DNA from 4 places in the Guptibacillus hwajinpoensis genome. Region 1 is predicted to be linked to each of the others. Evidence: riboswitches for the same ligand, from Rfam matches in the RefSeq annotation. Region 1 holds a riboswitch; each other region holds the start of a gene.
The links. Region 1 has a riboswitch for thiamine pyrophosphate ahead of thiC (phosphomethylpyrimidine synthase ThiC). Riboswitches for the same ligand answer to the same signal wherever they lie in the genome.
Positions count from the first base shown of each region.

Region 2: it holds a riboswitch for thiamine pyrophosphate, as region 1 does, so the genes downstream of both, ABFG93_RS00420 (3-oxoacyl-ACP reductase) here and thiC (phosphomethylpyrimidine synthase ThiC) in region 1, are expected to answer to the same signal.
Region 3: it holds a riboswitch for thiamine pyrophosphate, as region 1 does, so the genes downstream of both, thiE (thiamine phosphate synthase) here and thiC (phosphomethylpyrimidine synthase ThiC) in region 1, are expected to answer to the same signal.
Region 4: it holds a riboswitch for thiamine pyrophosphate, as region 1 does, so the genes downstream of both, tenA (thiaminase II) here and thiC (phosphomethylpyrimidine synthase ThiC) in region 1, are expected to answer to the same signal.

Region 1 is NZ_CP156674.1:1,171,984-1,177,236, forward strand. Features, by position in the region: gene ABFG93_RS05895 (amidohydrolase) at 1-171, shown strand, start outside; gene ABFG93_RS05900 (DMT family transporter) at 463-1,425, shown strand; gene ABFG93_RS05905 (serine protease) at 1,520-1,687, opposite strand; gene thiC (phosphomethylpyrimidine synthase ThiC) at 1,709-3,493, opposite strand; TPP riboswitch at 3,633-3,747, opposite strand; gene ABFG93_RS05915 (GlsB/YeaQ/YmgE family stress response membrane protein) at 3,888-4,127, opposite strand; gene ABFG93_RS05920 (Bcr/CflA family efflux MFS transporter) at 4,124-5,253, opposite strand, start outside.
Region 2 is NZ_CP156674.1:83,889-89,141, forward strand. Features, by position in the region: gene ABFG93_RS00415 (LLM class flavin-dependent oxidoreductase) at 1-1,021, opposite strand, end outside; gene ABFG93_RS00420 (3-oxoacyl-ACP reductase) at 1,104-1,856, opposite strand; TPP riboswitch at 2,004-2,104, opposite strand; partial or broken gene ABFG93_RS00425 (helix-turn-helix domain-containing protein) at 2,230-2,618, opposite strand; gene ABFG93_RS00430 (DUF523 domain-containing protein) at 3,230-3,688, opposite strand; gene ABFG93_RS00435 (GNAT family N-acetyltransferase) at 3,964-5,193, opposite strand.
Region 3 is NZ_CP156674.1:3,723,385-3,728,637, reverse strand. Features, by position in the region: gene thiD (bifunctional hydroxymethylpyrimidine kinase/phosphomethylpyrimidine kinase) at 1-151, opposite strand, end outside; gene thiO (glycine oxidase ThiO) at 177-1,259, opposite strand; gene ABFG93_RS19215 (thiazole synthase) at 1,281-2,039, opposite strand; gene thiS (sulfur carrier protein ThiS) at 2,044-2,241, opposite strand; gene thiE (thiamine phosphate synthase) at 2,238-2,870, opposite strand; TPP riboswitch at 3,019-3,136, opposite strand; gene ABFG93_RS19200 (M14 family metallopeptidase) at 3,188-4,375, opposite strand; gene ABFG93_RS19195 (LTA synthase family protein) at 4,479-5,253, opposite strand, start outside.
Region 4 is NZ_CP156674.1:754,483-759,735, forward strand. Features, by position in the region: gene ABFG93_RS03880 (ABC transporter ATP-binding protein) at 1-1,377, opposite strand, end outside; gene ABFG93_RS03885 (ECF transporter S component) at 1,389-1,967, opposite strand; gene tenA (thiaminase II) at 1,964-2,656, opposite strand; TPP riboswitch at 2,792-2,894, opposite strand; gene ABFG93_RS03895 (histidine kinase N-terminal domain-containing protein) at 2,933-4,093, opposite strand; gene ABFG93_RS03900 (SDR family oxidoreductase) at 4,239-5,108, shown strand; gene ABFG93_RS03905 (Ku protein) at 5,238-5,253, shown strand, end outside.

The DNA of each region.
Region 1 (5,253 bases):
ATAGGTGCAAAGATTGAATTTCAAGAAAACTCAAAAGGACGATTAGAAAAGGGCTACACCGCTGACTTAGTCTTCTTATCTGATCATCCTGATGAGGTAAGCCCTAATAAGCTGAAAGAAATTAAAGTTCTTGAAACATGGGTCAAAGGAGAACGTGTCTACTCATTATAAATAGACAAACCTTTCCTTAAAACCTCTCTAATAGAGAGGTTTTTTTATCTTATCGAAATTATTATATACCTCAAATACCAACATTTCGCTTCTTCCTTCTTAGAGGATAATATCACGCCAAATCCCTCCATAATATCGACAGTCTTTCGACATATCCTGCCTTAGTTAAAAATAGGAACGAAGAAATATTTTCACTTCTTTTCTGCAGAATATTGACACTAATACTTAAGATCCATAGAATTGTAGAAATAATACATATCTTGTAAATTTCGAATAACAGGAGCGATAGAGTTGAATACTTCTAAATTCCCTACTAGAAATTATGTAGCATTAGGAACCATATTTTTGATAATTTCAGCATTATTGACCGCTGGAAGTAACGTCTATTATTCAAATAATGTGCAGGATATTAGTCCATTTACCTTTACCTTTATTAGCTTTTTGGTAACTGCTGTGTTTTTTCATGTCATTCAATTAAAAAACTACACGAAAAATATGCGAATCGATTCATTCAATTATAAAAATATTATTGGTATTAATCTCAGCACTGCTGGTGTATTTATGAGTTTTTATTTCGCCCTTAAATATATTGAACCCGCAATCGTTGGTGCCATTGAAATTGGAGTTGGACCTATTTCTTCTTTAGTAATAGTTAAACTCTTGTACCATCGAAACGTACACCGGTTAGATATATTTACCGGGATTGGTGCGTTGACTGGAAGTCTTTTTTTGATTTTCGCTACCCTAAACGGAAATTCCGGGATAGTTTTTCATTTTAGACCACTTGATGTAATAGGACTTATTTCAGCTACTTTATGTGGATTTTTTGCAGCTCTAGCAGCAATATATTCAAAAAACCTTAGTGAAGCCAACTGGAGTTCTAGTAAAATACTCGCTCATAGATTTTATGCCATTATTGCAATGTCGCTAATCCTTTCCCTTCAGCAAGGTAATATGCTCGTACAATTAACATCTAATTTGGGATGGATTTTGGTCATATCTATTATCGGAGTAGCCATTCCGTTATATTTCCTGCAAATTGGTATCCAACATTCTGAAACGTTCTTTGTTATGATGTCGTTATCTTTCGTTCCAATATTTACTTACGTTTTTCAATTTTTTGATCCCCGGATCACTCCTTCTTACCATTCGCTATCTGGAATATTGATGATATTAGGATTCGCTTTGTTTAGTGTGTACGTAAATAGCTTGAGAAGTAGACGCGTAGCAAGTCATAAAAAGATGGCAATATGAAATAACTCTCATATTGCCCTTTGAGTAAAGCACCCTATAAAATAGACTTTTAAATTGGCTACTTTATAGGGCTTTTAGTTTGAGCTAGATATAGTTAGTAATATAGTATTTCTACCTTATTGCATTTCTGGCATCTTTCAAAATTATGATTTCCTTTATAATGGTGATCACAATTATTTTGAATCCCTTTTAAACAATTCTCCAAAAAAGCAAGGTGATTTTTCGTTTGCTTAATTTCTTCTTCAATTTTTTGAACCTTCATACCTACTCCCTCCTCGGATAGTTATTGATAGATATCCCCACCAGATTTCTTGAACTCTTTAGCTTTCTTCTGCATCCCTTTTTCAATATCTTCTTTCGTAAAAAGTTCATTATCTTTTGCATAGTTACGAATATCCTGAGAAATTTTCATACTACAGAATTTTGGTCCACACATAGAACAAAAGTGTGCTGTTTTCGCTCCTTCAGCAGGTAATGTTTCATCATGGTACTCAATAGATCGTTCTGGATCCAAAGATAAGTTAAACTGATCTCTCCAACGAAATTCAAAACGTGCTTTTGACAAGGCGTCATCCCGCTCTTGGGCCCCAGGATGTCCTTTTGCTAGATCAGCGGCATGAGCCGCAATCTTATAAGTTATAACCCCTTCACGCACATCATCCTTATTGGGTAAGCCTAAATGTTCTTTTGGCGTTACATAACAAAGCATTGCAGTACCATACCAACCAATCATAGCTGCACCAATTGCAGATGTAATGTGATCATAACCAGGAGCTATATCAGTTGTAAGCGGTCCAAGTGTATAAAAGGGAGCTTCTTCGCACACTTCTAATTGTTTATCCATGTTTTCTTTAATAAGATGCATCGGCACATGACCAGGTCCTTCAACCATAACTTGAACATCGTGCTTCCATGCTATTTTTGTTAGTTCTCCAAGAGTCTCTAATTCAGCAAATTGAGCTTCATCATTTGCATCAGCAATAGAACCAGGACGTAACCCATCCCCCAGGGAGAAGGAAATATCATAGGTTTTCATAATTTCACAAATATCTTCAAAATGAGTATACAAAAAGCTTTCCTGGTGGTGATACAAGCACCATTGTGCCATAATTGAGCCACCTCGAGAAACAATACCAGTTAAACGTTTTGCAGTTAGCGGCACATATCGCAAAAGAACACCTGCATGGATTGTGAAGTAATCCACACCCTGCTCTGCTTGTTCTACCAAGGTATCTCGGTAAACCTCCCACGTAAGGTTCTCGGCAATACCATTGACTTTTTCTAATGCTTGATAAATTGGGACCGTACCCACCGGGACGGGCGAGTTTCGGATGATCCATTCTCGGGTTGTATGAATGTCTTTTCCAGTTGATAAATCCATTATATTATCTGCACCCCAACGTGTAGCCCAAGTCATTTTTTCTACTTCCTGTTCAATAGAGGATGATACAGCTGAGTTCCCAATATTCGCATTAATTTTGACGTGGAAATTACGACCTATAATCATAGGTTCGGTTTCAGGGTGATTAATATTGGAAGGGATAATCGCACGACCTTTTGCAACTTCATCACGTACAAACTCCGGTTCCATATTTTCCCTTAATGCGATAAATTCCATTTCAGGGGTGATCATTCCCTGTTTAGCATAATGAAGTTGTGAAACATTTCTTCCTTTTTTAGCACGCAATGGTTTACGCTTTAATCCAGGGAACACTTTGGTGTTTGCACGAGGATCACTTTCAACTTTATAACCATTATCTTCAGGCTTAATTTTGCGTCTTTCATATTCTTCAACATCGCCGCGTTCTTGAATCCACGATTTGCGAAGGACTGGAAGGCCATTAGTAATATCAACGGAATAATTGGGATCTGTATACGGCCCACTAGTGTCATACACCAGAACGGGAAGATTCTCCTCTTCTCCAAATGTCCCCGTTGTTGGACTTAACTCAATTTTACGTTTGGGTACTTTTATGTCAGGTCTTAAACCTGATATATATACTTTTTGACTACCTGCAAAACTAGACATGATGGAAATGTTTGCTCTGTTTAATGAAGATGTTGACATAATAATTCCCTCCTATTTTGGTATTAAAGGACGAGAACTAAATCACACCAACTAGAAAAGTGTATCGAAGCACATAAAAAAGCCGGGACCATAATAAATGGTTGGACCCGGCTAATATGTATACAGAAGTAGTGTTACATGATGGTTGCTCTAACTTCCCTACGCTGGTATGATCCAGATCAGGTCCAAAGAGTCAAGAAACTTCAATGCGTTTCCTTCTCAGCCCAGCTCATTGGGCTCCCCTAGCTATTTCTATTTAATTTGACTACATTATATATGATTATTGGAAAAAACCCAATACCTAACTGAAGATGACTCAATCATTTTTCCAACATACAATAATTTATCACGCAGTTTTTCACTAAATAACCCCTTTTAATTTTATAAATATTTATTAATCATTCCTTTTTTTACGAGTTTTCCCCATAATAAAGCTCACAATTATAACTAAGATGATTGAGCCGATAATAGCTGGGATAATCGCAAATCCACCAATCTTTGGTCCAAAGTTTCCAAAGACAAGTGTTCCTAACCATGCACCAACAAACCCAGCAATAATATTTCCGATAATACCTCCCGGAACATCACGACCGGTTATAGCGCCAGCTAGCCAACCTATAATGCCACCAATCACTTAGCTACTACTTTATTTTTACTCGTTAACGTAAAGAATGCGATCGCGCCGATGGAAGAGGTCGTAAATAAGGTGACACCCATTGGAACAGCTGTCGTTTCATCAAGTCCAACAAGTGGCGAAACCATTGAGCCGAATAATAACGGCAGCATTCCTAACACCGCACTAGCACTTCCTGCTCGGTGCCCCTGTTTTTCCATCGCAAGGGTAAATGTACTTGTAAGAACCATTCCCATCGCAGTCATGTAGATAAAAATCGGAATAACTAGCGTTGCAAGCGGTCCTTCTATGATTGTCATTAAGAGAAGAAACGACGTAGCCGTCACTGCCGTAATGACCGCAATCATGAGTAAACTTCTTTCATGCAGGATAGCGCTAAAGCGTCCGATCATGTAACTCCCCGAAATAATTGCTAGACCATTAATTCCAAATAGAATACTAAAAACTTGCGGAGACACGTCATAGATCCCCTGATACACAAAAGGTGTGCCAGACACATACGCAAAACTACCCCCGTGTACAAATCCAATCGTTATGGCATATCCAATAAATGACCGGTCTTTTAACAGACTTCCCATCGTCCGAATGGAATGGCCAATCGTGCTCGGCATGCGCTTTTCAGGAGGAAGTGTCTCCGGTAGTTTTAAAGCAATGACCATCACAATAATCAGTCCGAGAAAACCTAAGAAGTAAAATATCGTATTCCACGTTGCGAATGGAAGCAACAATATTGCTCCGCCAGTCATCGGTGCAATCATAGGGGCTGTGGCATTAATCACCATTAGAAGCGCGAAGAATTTCGTTAACTCTCTCCCGCTAAACACATCACGTACGACTGCTCTTGAAAGAACAACACCTGCAGAAGCGGTGAACCCCTGTAAAAAGCGTGCGATGACAAGCGTAATGATGTTCGGTGCAACGGCACAGAGAATCGAAGAAACTGCAAATAAGAAAATAAAAATCATTAATGGCTTTCTTCTGCCCTGCCCATCACTGTAAGGCCCTACAACGATTTGTCCGATCGCAAGTCCGATCAAACAGGTTGTTAAACTAAGCTGAACAAGCGAAGCTCGAGCACTTAAGTCACTTGCAATCTCGGGGAAACTCGGTAAATACATATCAATAT
Region 2 (5,253 bases), 1.1 Mb from region 1:
TCGTTTCGTAACGTCCAACTGGACCAGTAAATTCTTCTACTGGGGGTAATTGAGGTACTTCTTTATCAATTTTCCAATTAGAACAGTCTTGTTGAATAAAGAAACTCAACTGTTTTAAAGCTGTTTCAAGAGGTAATTGCTCATCTAATGCTGCTTTTTTGGCTAAAGCTTCTTCATGAGTATGACCTACATAGGTTACTAAGCCTGGAAATACTTTAATATGTCTATTGCTGTCTTCGCTTTGTTTAACTTGTTCATCTAATTTTTTACGAAATTTTTTTGCTTGCTTTAAGTTCCACGACACTGAATAGACTGCATCGGCATATTTTGCGGCTAATGCAATGCCTTGTTTAGATGCCCCTGCTTGCATTGATACTGGTTTTCCTTGCGGACTTTTTGGCGTAGTGGATGGGCCATACACTTTAAAATAGGTACCATCGTGATTAAAAGGCTGAATGTTTGAAGGATTTATCAATGTTCTTTCTTCTCGATGATGTAGAAACTCATTACTGTCCCATGAAAGAAATAACTTATTCATTAAAGCAGCGAATTCATCTGCCTTCTCATAGCGTTTGTCAAGAGAAGGTAGTTCTTCCATACTATGATTTAACGCCTCTAAATCAGTCATTGACGTAACGAGATTCCAACCAACACGTCCTTTTGTAATATGGTCTAAACTTAATAGTTGTCGTGAAGCTGTGAAAGGATTAGAAAAAGTACTTGAAATTGTTGAAACTAATCCCACATGATTCGTCACTTGAGAAATAGCAGTTAAATTGACTAATGGATCAAACCAAAATGCTGGCATATCACTAGAATCTTTACCTTGAAATGATTGATTATCAGCAAAGAATACTGCGTCAAAGTAACCTTTTTCTGCTAACTGTGCTAAAGATTGGTAATAAGAAATGTCTCCAATACGTTCAACGCTTGAGTCAGGCATTAACCAAGCAGCTTGATGGTGTCCACAACCATACAGCAAAACACCTAAGTGTAGTTGTTTTTCTTTAGTTTTTGTCATTTGTTTACACCTCAAAATACATCATTATTAATTGTCTTGTATACTCCTTTTTTTGAAGGATTATCTATGGTAATTTAAGCTATTAGTTCATTGTCAAACCGCCATCTACTGTGAAATTTTGACCTGTAATACCGTTCGCATTTTCCGAAGATAAATAAGCGACCATATTGGCTACATCTTGAGGTGTGGTCACCTTCTTCAATGGCGTTGATTGAGCAATTAAATCGAATACTTCTGGTGTTGTAACAGCACTGGCGTCAGTCGTTTTTAATAATCCACCTGAAACTACATTCGCTTTTATACCATATAGTCCTAATTCAGAAGCGATATTACGTGTAAAACCTATTAATCCAGCTTTAGCTGTTGTATATTCGTGGTAGGGTACAACAGGATTTTGATATAAATTAGTACCTATACTTATAATACTTCCATTTTGTCGTTCAATAAATTGAGGTATGACGCTTTGAACTACATTAAATGCTGCTTTTAAAGTACCATCTAGTTGTTTTTGATAATCATCCCAAGTGAGTTCTGTGAAGGTTTTCTGTTTGTTTGGATCAAATTTGAAGTCTACTAATGCATTGTTGACTACAACATCTATTTGACCAAAATATTCCGTTGCTTTTTTTATCAATTTATCTACTTCTTTACGATTTGTTACATTAGCCTGAATTGCAATAGCATTCTCTTCACCAATCTCAGAAACGAGCTTCTCAGCAGCATCTTTGCTTTTATAGTAATTGATAACCACTTGAAATCCTTGTTGTGCCAATGTCTTTACAATAGTTGCTCCTAAACCTCTACTACTACCTGTTACTAATACTGTTCTAGTCATCATAACAACTCCTATATTTTTAATTTTGATGAAACTTAAATAATAAAATGATAGATAAAATAAAAAATACGCAACCTTCCCATAGGAAAGTTGCGTAAAAACAAATAACTACATATTAAGAATAAGGTACAATCGCTCTTTAAGTATGTATTAGAGTTTACACTTTCCTACGCTAGTTTCAGCTAGTTCAGGTTCAAAGGGTTTGAGCTAATACTCATCTCAGTTAAATAACACCCCTAGTGCATATATTTAAGTTATATTTAATGTTATAGTGTTAAGAAATTTATGTCAAGGAAATATGGCTAGTTAAAGTATTTCTATAACTTTGTTATTCTAAAATTAACATGTTATATCTTCTTTCATAACTAATCTATTGAATCTGCTTCCCCATTGGCTGTTCAGGAATGGTTTCATATTGCCTAACCATTACTTTTTTCTTAATCTGATAGATCTCAAGCATTTCTTTCACATATGTCTGACAGTACTTTCCCCAATCACCAAGTTAGGATAACGCTCCAGGAGCCAATCTCTGATTTGTGCTGCACTAAGGTGCGGATACTCTTCCAGCCAGGCAATAATCCAGTCTCGATAAGGGGCTAACTTTCTAGGGTTTCGATGAGGGCCTTCTAAAAGTTTTTTAGCCTCCTCAAATGTCATTTGTAAGTATTTATAGATCGTAGGTCGTGACACTTTAAGTTCTTTTGCGATTTGTGACTTTCTAAACTTTCGCTCATACAATTGATGAATCTGTACATACAACATAAATTTCTCCTCCAAAATCCTACCCCCCCAATAAAATAACAATTATTATTAGTTTACTAGAGTTTTAGATTGATGAAGCAAAAGTGTAAAATTCAGCCTAGGGAAAACTGTTAACTTCATTCTAGCGTTTACATCTACTTCTTTTTTCATTACTAGACCCATTAATCGAATAACTTAGAGTTTCTTTCACTTCCTAATAACCCCTTCTCTTTATTCCAGAAAATGGCCCTATAATGGAAGACGCAACATCAATCGCTTTTATTCTATACGTCATTCACGCTCATTCTAAAATCTTTCTTATTTTTCTTTTATCATTAAGATTTAAGACAATCTCATAACCCAAGGCAACTATTAAACCCGACCAAAAGATTATAGCCGATGAAAAGAAATCATCTGTAAAAATTAGATTATGAGTGTAGTTCACAAATAACAATATCAAATAGGTATAAAAGCCAACTATTGCTCCCTTTTTCCAATTTATCATTTGTCTATTAGTCATAGATTTAAATAAACTCAAAGTAGTTCCTCCAGGCAAAGGTTATTCTTGAATTGCTCCCTTTTCATGAAGATCATGAAGATAGGTACTAATATATTAATCGTTTAATTAAAAGTTAGTATGAGCCTTCAGCAAACTGCTTTTCTGAAATGACTCTTAATCCATTTCTTTTTAATAAAGCTGAAGTAACACCATTACCCAAAACCCTTTTACCGATGAATTCCCCATTATAGATCATAGAACTACCACAGGATGGACTATTCTCTTTAAGAACAACAATAGTTGCACCTATTTCTATTGCTTTATCCAAGGTGGTGTAAGCTCCTTTTATGTATAGTTGGGTTACATCTTTACCAGATCTTTCAATGACTCTCGCCTTACCATTTAAGACGTCTTCACCGTCCCCGCCTACTATTTCAGCAGGTTCTCTTGGAGTTGAAAATCCCCCAAGCAATTCAGGACAGATAGTTACGGCATTATTCTCCTCTACTAATGTTCTAACATTTGTATTTAAACTATGGTGACCGTCATACCTTACCTCTAACCCAGCTAAACAGGAACTCACTAATATCATAAGTCACACCTCTTTTAAATACTCTATAATCGTAATGAAAAGGATAATGTATTTACGTGAACATACGCAAAAGTATTATTCAAGGAACCTCCCGTTTGTTGAATATTAGTCTTATTGAATCGGCTACACTCAGTTAGACAAATAAATTAAGGTCATATAGACTTTACTAAAACCTTTATATGAGGAGCGTCTATTATGACCAAACGATCACGGCGTACGTTTACTGAGGAATTCAAACAACAGATGGTTCAACTTCATGGTTTCTTGTATATGATTTATACTTTTCTCTTATATACCTTATTGCTTTCAACGATAGTGCACCCACTATTTCTAAAAGTCTTTAACATAGGAGTGTTATCTTTTCCCGTACTCCCGATATAATAGGCAGCATCAAAATCATTTTTCAATATTTCCAACGCTTGCTTATGAAGCTGCTTACTCTTCCCCTTACCTCTCTCACTTCGAACTAATCCAAAGTAAAAAAGTCGACCTTCGTTAGTAGTACCTGGTTCTATATGTGGCATTACTACACCTAAAGGACGATCACTTTCATATGCTACAAGACAAGATGCTTTATAGGTTGGACCTAGCTCAACCTCTACACTTCGCATTTGTTCATCTACATTTAATGAAGAAGGTGCATTTAACGAGTTAGCCATAGATTCTTTCCAAACTCTCTTAAAATCACTCGTGGAAATTTCATTTAATGATTTAATTGAAAAGTGAACATCTTCTTTTAGTGAAATGTTATCTAAATCTCTTCGTACAGTAATATTTTCCTCACGCAACTCAAAACCATTGTTTACTAAAAGTGCGTCAATTTCACTATTAAACTTAGAGTTAACAAGGACGATGACATTTTTAACGATACTAATGGAAGGATCTATTTTCAAATGATTAATAAGTTCAACCATTTCCGAATGAGTAAGATTCTTCGTTTCTTCAATTGTTAAAAATGTTTCACCTTCAACAAATTTTACTTTTTCATAAAGATCCATCCTTTTGGATAGTTGCTCATATTCTGTTGTGGAAAGGATCTTTGCAATAAAAGAAGATTTCTCGTTTCTATACTCCTCCATATCTTCGCCTTCAAACTTCATCTTCAAATGATTGTAGGCTTCTGTATATGATGGATGTTCGCAGAAAAATTGAGTTACTTTGCGAAATTTATCTACCGAAGAACCATTAACTGTGAGCTGGATACCAACAGGGAGTATTTCATCTTCCTTTTCAAATGCACAAAAAAAGGAAGTTTGGTCACTACCATTGTTTAGACTATACATTGCCATCAATGATTCTTTTGCTTTAGCAAAATCTTCTTGAGTCACTCGAACTTGAAGATCGACATCTCCTTTTGTCAAAGAACCTCTAACTGCCGTACTACCAACGTGGTAAACCTGTGATTCAGGCAATACTTGTTTAATCAACTCTGAATGTTTTTGAAAGACTGTTTCTGCATTTATTCTAAACTCCTTTTCAGGAGCGAATGTAACTATCTCTGTCATAACCGCAGTACCTCCTGAGTTTTATAATATCGATGCTGTACAACTCAGAAATCACATTGG
Region 3 (5,253 bases), 1.5 Mb from region 1:
AAACCTCATGAACTCCAAGCGTATTTTGAGCAGTTAATGCTGTAATTGCACTCATGCCATATACGTCTCTCTCCTGAAACGTTTTTAAATCGGCCTGGATTCCAGCACCTCCGCCACTATCAGATCCTGCGATCGTAAGCACTTTTTTCATTCGTATCTTCTCCTCTCTATTAACCCTAAAAACGATTTGGTCTAAATCGATCAATAGAGACCATTTGCGGTTCTCCTTCGATTTCATCTGCAACAATTTTTGCTGTAATCGGACTAAGAAGAATTCCGTTACGATAATGTCCTGTAGCTAAAATAACCTCTGGATTCTTTGCGATTCTTCCAATAAGAGGAAAACCATCCTGTGTGGCTGGTCGCAAACCCGCCCATCTATGAAACGGTGCTTTTCCGATAAGTCCAGGGATTACTTTTTTACTCCATTTTTCCAGGCGTCCAACCCCATGCGCCGTTACATTTGTATCAAACCCAGCAATATCTTCTGAAGCACCAGCTACAAGTGATCCGTTGCCTTTTCCAACTAGATATCCCTGACTGGTGAAAATGATATGGTTCAGTTTCGGCCCATCATAAGCGCAAATTTGACCCCTTATCGGATAAACAGGAAGTGAGAAACCAAGTTTTTCTTCCCACTTCATGGACCAAGCACCAGTACAAATAACGTTTATATCCGCTTCAATCTGATGTTGATCAGTTACAACTGTACGATTAACAAGATTTGCTTCACCAGCACGCTCGATTACCCTGACACCAAGATTTCTGCAGGCTTGCAATAACGCTTTTACATAATCAGGGGCATAGATATGAGACTCCTCCGGACACCATAATGCAGCTACAATCTCTTTTGAAAGTTCTGGCTCTTTTTCCCTGACTTCATCACCTGAAAGAATGTAGGATTCAACTCCGAAGTCTTTTTGCCAGCTTTGTTTTGTTTCCAGTGACAAACGGTCAGCTTCATGATAAATACAATAAAGGCTTCCACTCTCGTTATATTCAAAATCCATTTTAGACACCTGTTTAATCGCCTTCTGCCATTCAGGATACAATTGGAGACTTTTTTGACAGAGTCTAAAAAAATCATCAGGATCTTCCTCAATTTCGGAGTATGGGGCCAGCATTCCTGCAGCAGCTCCAGAAGCCTGTCCCCCACATTCAAAAGCTTCTATCACGGTTATGTCGTGCCCTCTTATAGCGCACTCATAAGCAATGGAAAGGCCGATTACCCCTCCACCTACAATCGAAATTTTCGCCAAGAAGTTCCCTCCTTCCACGTACTATATGGGGCTACTAGCAGTCGCATATTTTTTCTTTGGAATTCTACCAGCTAAGTAGGATAATCTCCCCGCATGAATAGCCAGTTTAACTGCTTCAGCCATTTTGACGGGATTTCTGGCTTTTGCAATGGCTGTATTTAGAAGCACACCATCTGCACCAAGCTCCATTGCTTTTGTAACATCAGCAGCCTCCCCCAACCCTGCATCCACAATGACAGGTACAGAAAGCTGTTCTGTAATGATTTCAATATTGTAAGGATTCAATATTCCGAGACCAGTACCAATTGGAGAACCTCCAGGCATGACAGCTGATGCACCAGCTTCCTGTAGTCGGTAACAAAGAGCCGGATCGTCCGATGTGTAAGGAAGTACGATAAACCCTTCACTGGCCAGAACCTCAGTCGCCTTCAGCGTTTCAATAGGGTCTGGCAGAAGTATTTTTTCATCTCTACTAACCTCGATTTTGATCCAATCACTTAGCCCTGAGGCGCGTGCAAGGCGAGCAATCCGTATGGCTTCCTCTGCAGTTGTAGCACCTGAGGTGTTCGGTAAATAATGAAATGTTTTACCTTCCATATGCTGAAGGATCGCATCTTCGTCAGGGTTTTGTAAATTTACTCTCCGAATCGCAAAGGTGAGAACATCGGCTCCTGAAACCTCAATGGCTTGATTTTGAACATATGGATTTGGATATCTGCCTGTCCCGAGAAAAAGACGCGATGACAACTGCTTTCCTGCAATGGTTAACTTATCGTTCATAAACTCATCCCCCTCCTACGAAATGAACTAACTCAATTTTCATCCCATCACTTACTTTCGTTTCAAGCCACTGTGATCGATCAACAATGTTACCTTCCACTTCAGTTACTACGAGGCCCTCCTGTAATTCAAAATGAGCAATAACCTCCTGCAAATTTGTCACATTAAGTTCATAAGGCTCACCATTAATAAATAATGTCATTGATTGGACGCCTCCTCAATTGATTGGTTGAACATCTCACATGTTCCCTTTACATCTTCACTACCAACAACTTCACTGATCACACATATCCGGTTTGCTCCTGCTTTCACTACCTCAGCGACATTATGAAGTTTAATTCCTCCAATAGCTACAAAAGGAATCGTAATTTCCGATGCTACTTCTTTTATATAAGCTGTTGTTACTGGATCTACAACATCACTCTTGCTATTTGTAGGGAAAATAGGGCCAGCGCCTATATAATCTGCCCCGCCCTTTTCCGCTTCACGAGCTTCCTCAATTCGATGAGTAGAAATACCAATTATTTTATTTGGTCCAACAATTGTTCTTGCGACTTCTAAAGGCAAATCATCCTGCCCGAGATGAATACCATCTGCGTCAACCGCAAGTGCTACGTCAATATGGTCATTCACAATGAAGGGGATGTTGTATTCTCGCGTTAACTCTCTTAGCTTCTGCGCTTTCTCAAGAACAACCTTTTTAGAACTAGTTTTGTCACGTAACTGAATAATTTCTGCACCACCACATATGGCTTCTTCCATTACTTCACTTAGATCGCGTGCTGGATGAAACTCTTCTCCTGTAATCACGTATAATTGGAAATCCTTCATCATTAACCTCCTCTATTTATCTAAAATGTTTTATGACCAACACTGGAATATGAGACCCTCGTCCCCTTCTAAAATAAACACATCTTAGAATAAAAGATTCTCTGCACGTAAAAATGCCCTCATTCCGCGTTAGGAATGAGGGCAGTATAAACACCGCTACCGACTTCCCTACGCTGGTATCAACCAGATCAGGTTCAAAAGGGTAAAAGAAATAGTAGTTTCTTTTTCTCAGCCCCCCTATTATGCGGGCACCCCTAGTCACAAACATTATGAAGTTAAGTTTATTATTACAAAAAGAACGGAAAAAAACAAGCAAACTACATGTATAAAGAAGAGAGAAAGATCCCAATTGTATCTTGATAAATTTTACTGAACTGCGAAATTGGAAGTGGGTTTTCTCCTTTACCTATTTCCACTGTAAATCCTGGCTGTCTAAATTCTTTAATAAACCAATCTTTGTAACCTGCAAAACTATCAACGTACCGAATTCCTCTATAACCGCTAAGCCTTGAAAATTCATTTACAAGAATTTCTGACTCAGGCGGTTCAAGTCCTTCGTAACCCCAAAAAATCACTTCTCCCTGCGAGTGAAAAGCTAGCGCGCGGTTAAAATTTTTTCTTCTTGTAAGATCAGCAATAGCAATGGCTTCCGGCTCAGTTAGCGGTTCTGTTCCAGGATAATTTCTTGGAGAGGGTTTTTTGGGTTTACGCTCTGCTTCTACTTCCCACTTAGCCGGATACTGATTGTTTAAATCTACACCTCTGATGTTCGCTTTCCACCGATTAAATTGATCGCTTCCGTTGTTTATGTTGTCGGCAATCGTTCGAAACGGTTCTTCTTCAGGTAAACCGTTTATAACAAGATCCACCCCATCAGGATTAACCATCGGAACGACTGACAATGAAGTGGATTCATACAGAGGCGGGACAACTACCCCACTTAACATCTGTGTATTGGTTAATTCTCGTGCATAATCATCTATAAATTTCATTATGAGCGTCGAGGTAAGCCATTCATTTGCATGAAAAGAGCCATTCATGTGCACCTTTTTTTCCCCTTTACCAATTACTAGCTCCGGTAGTGGCTTTCCCATAACTGATTCACCAATCACCGCTCGTTTAATAAATGGATAAACTGCTAAAAGTTTACGAATGTCGGTTACCATTACATTGTAATCATAGTTTTGATTCGGGTTAATAAGCGACCATGTCACTCGAATTGGGATATCAACTTTTTCCCCAGGGACGAGCGCAAAAGGGTTGGTATCATTGATAAGGAGCACGCCATCAAGCGGAGCTCCATACCAACCCGCTATTTTCCAGAGCGTGTCCCCTTTTTTAATGGTATACCGTTTTGTAACATATCCAGGAATTAAAATGACATCACCAATGACAAGCTGATCTGGATTCTCGAGATTATTACTATCTAAAATAAGCTTGAGTGGCACTTGAAAAACACGACTGTATTTCCAAAGAGTGTTTCCGCTTTTCACTCTGACTCTCATCTTATCCCCCCCACATCCTTTTTCATACTAAGATATGAACAATCACCATGAACCTATGCATAAAAAAAGAAACCATGCAGAGCATGGTTTCTTCAGCTTATTCCTATTCATCTTCTTTTGTATTTCCCTGTTGCTCATCATGCTTTCCTAAAAAGCGTAATAAATCACCATAGACAATCTTGTCTGAGTAGGCAAGGTCAGTTTTTGCTTTTTCCATGTATGGCTCACAGGAAGCTTTATCCGTTTCCTCACCTGTTTCTTTATCATAACAAACGTTGCTTGTATACACATAATCTTCTGTTATAAAGCTACCATCACGAAGAATCGTAAAGTTGTCTTGCTCTTTGGCAAACAAGTCATTACCGAATTTAATCATGTCCTTTGTTTCAATTCCAAGAAGGTGCATAATTGTTGGTTTAAGGTCAATCTGTCCGCCAATCTGTTCCATTACTTTCCCTTCCTGTCCCGGAATGTGAATAATCAAAGGTACTTCTTGTAATTGTGTGGATTCAAATGGCGTAATTTCTTTTCCAAGAAACTCGCCCATTGCTTTATTGTGATTCTCTGAAATTCCATAATGATCACCGTACATCACAAAGATAGAGTCCTCATAAAGCCCTTCTTCTTTCATGCGATCAAAAAATTTCTTGATCGCTTCATCCTGATATCTTACAGTCGTGAAAAAGCGATTGACGGTTCCATCATCAGATGTCCACTCGGGAATATATTCATCTTCAGCTTCCAACGTAAACGGGAAATGGTTTGTCAGTGTAATATACTTTGCATAGTAAGGCTCGGGAAGCGTTTTAAGATATTTAATTGACTGATCGAAGAAATACTCGTCTTTTAGACCCCAACCAATAGAATTATCAGGTGTT
Region 4 (5,253 bases), 420 kb from region 1:
TCCGGCATCGACCACCCATTCTCTAGTCGCATAATTCTTAACGATATGCTCATCATGCGTAACCATTAAGATCAACATTCCATTTGCCCTTAACTCTTCAAAAAGCTGTAACAGCTTAAAGGTATTCCTTGCATCCTGACCAAATGTTGGCTCATCTAAAAGCAAGACGGGTTGATCGCCAAACATCGCTGTTCCAACACTTAAGCGGCGCTTCTGCCCTGTAGAAAGCTGATAAGGATGAAGGGTGCTCACGTGGTCCAATTCATACGAATGCAGCCATGATACCACTTTTTCGTTAACTTCTGGATCACCAGTAATCTCAAGGGAATATGCAAGCTCTTCATAAACTGAATTGGTCACAAACTGAAATTCTGGATTTTGAAAAACAAATGCAAATTGCTGACGCGCATCACTTACCGTTTTTAGCTCCTGGCCATAAATTATTTTATGACCGGTAGTTTTCATAACGCTCATCAAGCTTAATAGAAGGGAGCTCTTTCCCGCTCCATTTTCACCCGTTATCGCGATCCATTCCCCTTCATTCGCCGTGATCTCACGCACATCAATTTTAGGAACTTTTCCACGATAACCTTTTAAATTATGGATAGATAAAACCATCCCCCCTGTATTTACTTGCGGGATAACATTTTCACTCACATGCTCTTCCCAGACACCCGGATACCAAATGCCATAATTCTTTAATTGCTGTTTATAAAATGAAAAAATGGTGTTTGGGTCTGAATCAGCAAGAATCTTCCCTTCCCCATCAAACAAAACAATCCGGTCGACAAAGTCAATCACCTCATCAATTTTATGCTCTACAATAATCATGGTTTGTTTCGCTTTAATTTCTTTTATGGTAGTCCAGACTTCTGTCGTTCCTTCTGGATCGAGTAGTGCTGTTGGTTCATCAAGGAAAATCATTTCAGGCTCGAGTGCAAGCATAGAAGCAATTGCGAGGCGCTGCTTCATCCCTTGCGAGAGCGTACTAATTTCAATATGGGGATCGTTAAACGAAAGACCCGCTTTCTTTAAATAGTGCTGAATAAGTCCCTTCATTTCAGACTGAGGCACTGCTCGATTCTCTAGCACAAACGCAATTTCTTCATCTACGTATGGCATACAAAATTGTGCATCGGGATCCTGGAAGACGACCCCAGTGGATTCGGGTATGATCGCTTCATCTGCCTTCATTGGTACTGGAACGGCATTCGGGATTAATCCTGACAGTATTTGAAGTAACGTCGATTTCCCGCATCCACTAGGTCCGAGAAATAGCACTTTCTCGCCTTGAGAGATATTAAGAGATAAATCCTCAAACAATAATGTTGGTACACCTGCATATTTTACGCGCAAATTCGTAACGCCTGCTTTCATACAATCACTCCTCAACGATCAAGCGCTTTATAGTCCTCGTCACTTGCTGGTCGAATCAGACTTGTAACGCCAGTCTTTTCCAATGCTTCAACTAGGAAGTAAGCTAGAATCCCAGCTAGCAGCAATCCTCCTAATAAACGAGCACCGATTAGTAATAATAAATTCCAGAGTGCAAGGTCCATAACGTAGCCATACGCCGCATCCATCACGAGCGATCCTACAGCTGCCGCAATACCGCCAAGCGCTGCTACAAATGCTGTATAGCGCTTGTAACCAAATAGGGCAAACATCAATTCCGTTCCGAGCCCCTGAACTACGCCATATAAAAGAACAGATAATCCGTACTCTGATCCAACTAAAAATTCACCAGAGGCAGCAGCAGTCTCTGCCAGGAGAGCTACACCTGGCTTACGAAGAAGAAGCATAGCTACCGTACCGGCAATAAACCACATTCCGTAAATGAGGTCGCCGATATGAAGCCCAAATGGTTTAAATACGTTGTAAACCGGGCCCCATAATTTATAAATAATGCCAAAGACAAGCGCAATTACGATTGTTATCAAAATATCGGACAATTTTAAGCGTTTCATGTTTTTACTCCCCTTCCTATTTCAACCGGCCACTGCTCAACAGTATAAGCCATTTCCCAGAACCCATATTCCAACTGACAGCTAATCATGAAATACTCCTTAATCCTTTTTAATTCATTCTCTGGTGCAGTTTCAGCCCATTTATCAAGCATTTTTCTTAGCTGATCGGTTACAGGCTCCATCGATTTTTCTCCGTAAAAAGTAATCCAATCATAAAAAGGATGGGTTTCATCAGGCTGGACTTCTTCCATTAAACGCTGTCCTATTTCAAGATACGTCCACGGGCATGGTAAGAGAGCCGCAACAATTTCACCGAGAGTTCCTGAATGTGCTGCCTCAAGCATATGCCTTGTGTAATGATGTGCGGTCGGAGCAAGTGGAAACCCATGAAGCTCCTCATAAGTTACTTCAGCAGCGCGACATAAGTTGTTATGTGGGTGAATTTCGCTATGGAGGACAAAGGAAATTTGCTCATTAAATAGCGCCATTTCTTCTCTTGTTTCACACTTTGAAACAGCCATACCATAGATTTTCATAAACGTGTTTAAATACTCAAAATCCTGCTTAACATAGTGAACAAGCTGATCCTTTTCTAATTCCCCAGCAGCTATCCCTCGTACGAAAGGATGATCAAAAATAGCCTCAAAAATCGGGGCAGCTTCCTCTCTTAGCTCTTGCGTAAATGACATATAAAAAACTCCTCTCCGCTTTTCATCCGCCTGATGAAGAGGGAAAGGAGAGTGAATGCGATCTCCGTCATTTTTGGTATCACCTTTTATATGTAAAGACATATAAAAGCCGCTCCAAAAATGGAGCGGCTGCGATTGCATCCGTCTCCACTTTCCTCCGCTGGCGCTAACCAGATCAGGTTCAAAGGGTCCAGGCAATCCTGTCTCAGTCACGTAAATGACTCCCCTAGTGGATATTAAAAAGCTTTTAATTCATGTAATATAGTTTATAAACTACTATGCTTTCCACTCATTGTCAACCATAACCGGAAGTTTGATAACAAAAGTCGTTTTGGTTTCATTTGACCGAACATTAATAAAACCCTTATGTTTTTCAATAATCTGCTTACATACCGATAAACCAAGTCCCGTTCCAAGATTCTTTGTACTAATGAAGGGATCGAATATGCGATCTATAAGATGAGTTGGTATCAACTTGCCATTATTAGTAATTTCAATGACTATTAGCTGACCATCGCATCTGCCATTGATTTCAATCAGACGGTTTTTCACAGGATTTTCATTCAATTCTTCAATAGAATTGATCATGATATTAAGGATAACCTGTTTTAACTGCTCTTCTACCCCATATACCATTAAATCCTGTTCAATGGTTGTTTTCACCTCAATCATTGATTCCAACAGCCTTGGGTAAAGAACTTCCGTTGTATAAGCTAGCAAGTCGCTTACATTTGCAGGTAACGGATTATCATCAATACCTCGCATTTTTGATAAATATAGAAATTGACTAACCTTTTTTTCAAGATTTTCCATTTCTCCATTGATAATTGCAAAGTAGTGTTGCCACATTTCTTTATTCATCGCTTGATTATGCTCAAGCAGCTTTAAAAATCCTTTAATAGAGGTTAACGGATTTCGAAATTCATGAGCGAAACTTGCTCCAAGCTGCCCAAGGATTGTTAATCGATCACTATGCATCTCCTGGATGAATTTATTTTTATCCTGAATGATGCTATCTTTAAGATTCGTGTACTCTGTCACGGAATGATACAAATACGCATTAAAGTATTTGTTTATGATTTCAAGGGCTTTCGAAAGCTCGTTTCGATTAAATTCTGATTGATTGAGAACCGAGATGACAACTGATCTTCCTGAATTAATATTGGCTACTAATTCTCCAATATTAACATTGGCCTCAATTCGCTCACTTGCAATTTTCTTTGTTAGTGTTTTAATCCAGCTTTCATCCTGATTACGAATATACTTTGTGATTAATTCTACTGTTCGTTTTCCATTTTTGATTATTTCTTCATAATAGGGATCATCCGGTGAAAGTCTCGCAATAGCAAGCCACCTATTTACAATTTCAGGCTGAAAACGTTCGAGAAACGTGGCAAGCTGCTCTTCAAAATTTTGTTTTAAGTGGTTACTACTCATGACATTCGCCTCACTGACTACTGGTAAGTTTGTTTCATTTTATCACGTATTACGTTTTTCCTCACATGGTCTTACGATTTCAGGTTTGAAAACAAGAAAAATTGGTAAATCCTTTCATATACACATTACCGAAAGGAGATTACTTATGCGTCCTGAATTCAGACAAACTAACGGCCAACCCGCCCAACATCAAAATCACCAACCAGGTTCAGAGAAGGAAATGAACCCTTCTCCACTGACTGAGGATAACGATTATAAAGGTTCAGGGAAATTATCGAACAAAGTAGCACTTATCACTGGAGGCGACAGTGGTATTGGTGAAGCAGCCGCTATCGCATATGCGAAAGAAGGAGCAAAGCTTGCAATTGTTTACCTCGATGAGCATGAAGATGCTGAGAATACCAAAAAGCAAATTGAAGATGAGGGCAGCGAATGTCTTCTTCTACCGGGAGATATTGGTGACGAAGCTTTTTGCTCAAGTGTGATTAACCAGGTAATCGAGCACTATGGGCAACTTGATGTGTTAATTAATAACGCCGCAGAACAGCATCCTAAACAAGGACTGGAGGAGATAACGGCTGAACAATTAGAGAAAACCTTTCGCACCAATGTCTTCTCAATGTTTCATTTAACAAAAGCCGCACTTCCACACCTCAAGAAAGGAAGTGCGATCATCAATACGTCCTCTGTAACAGCATACGAAGGAAACGAGCAGCTCATTGATTACTCCAGTACGAAAGGCGCCATAACTGCTTTCACAAGAAGCCTTGCGAAATCACTGGTAGGCAAAGGCATTCGTGTAAATAGCATGGCACCTGGTCCAATCTGGACACCGCTTATTCCTTCCACATTCTCTGCTGAGAAAGTGAAAAATTTTGGTACGAATACCCCAATGGGAAGACCAGGGCAACCGGAAGAGCTGGCCGCAGCTTATGTATTGCTTGGCTCAGACGGATCCTCATACATGACTGGCCAAACCCTTCACATTAACGGCGGGCAATATGTGACGTCTTAAAACCTCCTTCTCAAGGAGGTTTTTTTATGTATAATACAGAGTCGCTCAATATGCCTCTTCCACTATTTTCTATTATGGTTTTAAACGATGGTGAGAAACTAATGGAAAGTTAACTTTGAGAGGATGATCATGATGCATACGATGT